2 regions of the Streptomyces sp. NPDC093600 genome follow, and region 2 is predicted to be linked to the other one. Evidence: riboswitches for the same ligand, from Rfam matches in the RefSeq annotation. Region 2 holds a riboswitch; the other holds the start of a gene.
What was found. Region 2 has a riboswitch for ZMP and ZTP ahead of ACIRB4_RS12310 (bifunctional 5,10-methylenetetrahydrofolate dehydrogenase/5,10-methenyltetrahydrofolate cyclohydrolase). Riboswitches for the same ligand answer to the same signal wherever they lie in the genome.

Region 1: it holds a riboswitch for ZMP and ZTP, as region 2 does, so the genes downstream of both, glyA (serine hydroxymethyltransferase) here and ACIRB4_RS12310 (bifunctional 5,10-methylenetetrahydrofolate dehydrogenase/5,10-methenyltetrahydrofolate cyclohydrolase) in region 2, are expected to answer to the same signal.

The regions. Positions count from the first base shown of each region.
Region 1 is NZ_JBIWIU010000001.1:554,949-557,330, reverse strand. Features, by position in the region: gene glyA (serine hydroxymethyltransferase) at 1-998, opposite strand, end outside; ZMP/ZTP riboswitch at 1,069-1,159, opposite strand; gene rocD (ornithine--oxo-acid transaminase) at 1,268-2,382, shown strand, end outside.
Region 2 is NZ_JBIWIU010000003.1:524,782-527,163, forward strand. Features, by position in the region: gene ACIRB4_RS12305 (class I SAM-dependent methyltransferase) at 131-937, shown strand; ZMP/ZTP riboswitch at 1,171-1,277, shown strand; gene ACIRB4_RS12310 (bifunctional 5,10-methylenetetrahydrofolate dehydrogenase/5,10-methenyltetrahydrofolate cyclohydrolase) at 1,306-2,187, shown strand; gene ACIRB4_RS12315 (hypothetical protein) at 2,315-2,382, shown strand, end outside.

The DNA of each region.
Region 1 (2,382 bases), on a different contig from region 2:
GCGACCTTGCCCGGGACCTCCTTGGGGGTGAGGTCCATCAGGATCAGATGGTTGTCGGTGCCGCCGGAGACCAGGTCGAAGCCGCGGGCGAGCAGCGCTTCGGCGAGGGCCCCGGCGTTGGCGACGACCGCGTGGGCGTAGTCGCGGAAGGAAGGCTGGGCCGCCTCGCGCAGGGCGACGGCGATGGCGGCGGTGGTCTGGTTGTGCGGGCCGCCCTGGAGGCCGGGGAAGACGGCCTTGTCGAGGGCCTTGGCGTGCTCCTCGCGGCACATCAGCATGGCGCCGCGCGGGCCGCGCAGCGTCTTGTGGGTGGTCGTGGAGATCACGTCGGCGTGCGGCACCGGGGAGGGGTGGGCGCCGCCCGCGATCAGGCCGGCGATGTGGGCGACGTCGGCGACGAGGACGGCGCCGGCCTCGCGGGCGATCTCGCCGAAGGCGGCGAAGTCGATCGTGCGGGGCAGCGCGGTGCCGCCGCAGAAGATCACCTTCGGTCGCTCCCTGAGCGCGAGGTCGCGGACCTGGTCGAAGTCGATGAGCCCGGTGTCCTGGCGTACGCCGTACTGCACGCCCCGGAACCACTTGCCGGTCGCGGAGACGCCCCAGCCGTGGGTGAGGTGGCCGCCCATGGGCAGGGCCATGCCCATCACGGTGTCGCCGGGCTCGGCGAAGGCGAGGTAGACGGCGAGGTTGGCCGGGGAGCCGGAGTAGGGCTGGACGTTGGCGTGGTCGACGCCGAAGACGGCCTTGGCGCGCTCGACGGCGAGGGTCTCGATCCGGTCGATGTTCTGCTGGCCCTCGTAGTAGCGGCGGCCGGGGTAACCCTCGCTGTACTTGTTCTGCAGGACGGTGCCGGAGGCTTCGAGCACGGCGTGGGAGACGTAGTTCTCGCTGGGGATCAGCCGGAGCGTCTCGGCCTGCAGCCGCTCCTCGGCGCCGACGAGCGCGGCGAGTTCGGGGTCGGCGGCGGACAGCGCGGGGTGGTGGTCGGGGTGGTTCACGGTGTTCCTCCGGGCGTTCGGCGGGTCCCGGGGCACTGCGTCGTATCGCGGCGCCACACGGGAGGGGGTCCCGTGGTGCCCAGGCGGGCGGCACCTCGTGCGGTCTGCCGCGCACGGCTCCCCCGGGGTCTCTTCCCCGTACGCCAGTCGCCGTGCGTGTTTCCAGCCTATCGGGCGAGCCGTCATCCAAGTTTCCTCGCCCGTCATCCGAGCGACGATAGGAAAGGGGGCCACACCCACCCCCGGGCCGCAGGACGAACGGAGAACCCGTGTCGAGGACGCAAGACGCGATCGCTTCCGCGGAGGCGCGCAGCGCACACAACTACCACCCCCTGCCCGTCGTGGTCGCCTCGGCGGACGGGGCATGGATGACCGATGTCGAGGGGCGCCGCTATCTCGACATGCTCGCCGGGTACTCGGCGCTCAACTTCGGGCACGGCAACCGCCGGTTGATCGACGCCGCGCGGGCCCAGCTGGAGCGCGTGACGCTCACGTCGCGGGCGTTCCACCACGACCGTTTCGCCGAGTTCTGCGAGCGGCTCGCCGAGCTGTGCGGCAAGGAGATGGTCCTGCCGATGAACACGGGCGCTGAGGCGGTCGAGACGGCCGTGAAGACCGCGCGGAAGTGGGGGTACGAGGTCAAGGGCGTGCCGGACGGGCACGCGAAGATCGTGGTCGCGGCGAACAACTTCCACGGCCGTACGACGACGATCGTGAGCTTCTCCACGGATCACGAGGCGCGGGACCACTACGGCCCGTACACCCCGGGGTTCGAGATCGTTCCGTACGGCGATCTCACGGCGATGGAGGCCGCGGTCACCGAGAACACGGTCGCGGTGCTCCTGGAGCCGATCCAGGGCGAGGCCGGGGTGCTGGTGCCGCCGGCCGGTTATCTGCGCGGGGTACGGGAGTTGACCCGGGCGCGGAACGTGCTCTTCATGGCGGACGAGATCCAGTCGGGGCTCGGCAGGACCGGGAGGACGTTCGCGTGCGAGCACGAGGGCGTGGTGCCGGACGTGTACATCCTGGGCAAGGCGCTGGGCGGCGGTGTCGTCCCGGTCTCGGCGGTGGTGGCGGACCGCGACGTCCTCGGGGTCTTCCGGCCGGGCGAGCACGGTTCGACGTTCGGCGGCAATCCGCTGGCCTGCGCGGTGGCCCTCGAGGTGATCGCGATGTTGCGGACCGGCGAGTACCAGCAGCGCGCGACCGAGCTGGGCGAGCATCTCCACGCCGAGCTGGGGCTGCTCGTGGGCGGAGGAGCCGTGGAGCGGGTGCGCGGTCGCGGGCTGTGGGCGGGGGTGGACGTCGTCCCGTCCCGGGGCACGGGCCGGGAGATCTCGGAGAAGCTGATGGCCCGGGGGGTGCTGGTGAAGGACACGCACGG
Region 2 (2,382 bases):
CCACGCGACGAGGCAGTCGGCCCAACGGACCGGACGGGACGAGTGGAGGGGGAGGTGTCGAGGCGCCGTGCCGCGGGCCCGCGGGCTACGATCCGCGACATGGGGGGCCATCGGATCCACGGAGACCGTCATGAGCAACCCACATGCCTCACGCCTGGCGACGAACCGCTCCCGACTGGGGCACAAAGTGCGCTACGCGCTGCGGCATCCGCAGCGTGTCGTCCCCTACCTGCGCCGGGCGGGCCGGAACACCTGGCTGCGCCTGCGCCACCGGGGCAGCCATGTGGCGTACTACCGGGCGGTGATGGCCTCCGACACCGCGAGGAGCCCCGAAGCGGCCGTCGGCGGCGTGCCGTCGCACGAGCGCTGGCTCGCCATCGGACAGATGCAGTACGACTATCTGGTCGGGCATGGTCTGAAGCCTGAGGACCGGATGCTGGAGATCGGGTGCGGCAATCTGCGCGCGGGCTGGCGGTTCATCTCCCACCTCGAACCCGGCCACTACTACGGCGTCGACATCTCGCCCGACATCCTCATCGAGGCCAAGAAGACCGTCGTCCGCTACGGGCTCCAGGACAAGCTGCCGCACCTGACCCCCGTCGACGACCTGACCCTGGACTTCCTGCCCGACGCCTGGTTCACGGTGATCCACGCGCACAGCGTCTTCTCGCACTCGCCGCTGGAGGTCATCGACGAATGCCTGGCGCACGTGGGGCGGGTGCTCGCTCCCGGCGGCTTCTTCGACTTCACGTACGACCGCACCGAGACGAGCGAACACCAGGTGCTGGGTGAGGATTTCTACTACCGCACGCAGACGCTGGTGGCGCTCGCGGAGAAGCACGGGCTCGTCGCCCACGTCATGGACGACTGGGAGCGGCTCCCGCACGGCCAGTCGAAGCTGCGGGTCGCCCACACCCGGCTGAACGCGATCGGCTGACGCGACGGGTGACGAGGGCGCGGCTGGGGTGATGAGACCGCCCGCCGCACCGGCCGGCTGACGCGACGGGGTCGGCGCGGCCGCGTGACGGGACGGGGCGGGGGACGCGACCGCCCGGCGGACAGGACCGGTCGGCTGACGCGACCGGGTCGGCGCGGCCGCGTGGTCGGGTGGGCGCCGACGCCTCCCCACGCGCCCGCCCCCGACGCCGCTCCGGGCCCTCCCGTAGAGTGGCCCCGGGCCGTGACTGGCGCTTGAGGTGGATCACCACCGGGGAGCGGTCCCGTGGACACCGCGCAACCGCGCGGTTCCGACGCTGCCGTGCGCCTGGGCGATCACCTGTCCTCGACGACGCCCAGGAGCGGCCCATGTCCGTCAGCGCCCCCACCAGTCTCGCCTCCCACGGCCCCGCCACCCTCATGGACGGCACCGCGCTCGCCCGTCGCACGGTCGACGAGACCGCCGCCCGCGCCGCCGAGATCACCCGCCGCACCGGTGTCACGCCCTGCCTCGCCACCGTGCTCGTCGGCGCGGACCCGGCCTCCGTGACGTACGTGAAGATGAAGCGGAACCGCTGCGCGAAGGCCGGAATCCGCTCCCGGCACGTCGAGCTGCCCGCCTCCACCACGACCGCCGAGCTCGTCGCCGCGATCACCGCGCTCTCCGACGACCCCGACGTCCACGGCATCCTGCTCCAGCACCCCGTCGGCCCGCACATCGACGAGCGCGCCGCCTTCGAGGCGATCGCTCCCGAGAAGGACGTCGACGGGGTCACCATGGCCTCGTTCGCCGCGATGGGCTTCGGACTGCCCGGCTTCGTCTCCTGCACCCCCGGCGGAATCATGCGCCTCCTCGACGCCTACGAGGTCGGGCTCAGCGGCAAGCGAGCCGTGGTCGTCGGCCGCTCCGCGATCCTCGGCAAGCCCGCCGGCCTGCTGCTGCTCGGCCGCGACGCCACCGTCACGTACTGCCACTCGCGGACGACCGAGCTGTCCTCCGTCGTCCGCGAGGCGGACATCCTGGTCGCGGCGGTCGGCAGGCCGAACTTCATCAAGGGCGAGGACATCAAGCCCGGCGCGGTCGTCATCGACGCCGGCTACAACCCGGGCGACGTCGGCGACGTCGACTTCCCCTCGGCGGCGGAGCGCGCCTCCCTGATCACCCCGGTCCCGGGCGGCGTCGGTCCGATGACGATCGCCGTGCTCCTCGCTCAGACGGTCGAGGCGGCCGAGCGACAGCTGGGTCTCTGACCCACCTGACCCGCGGCAGGCCCCAACGGCCGTTCCATGGAAAGCGATTGTCACGGTTCTGTACGAGACGTGCCGCACGTCGCCCGCACAGTGGCCGGACCGGTCGTCCAGAGGTGACCCTGGTCACATGGCCCCGCTCTCCGGTGACCCGTCGTCGTTCCCGCGGCACCTCCTCGTGCCGGTCATGCTCCTCCT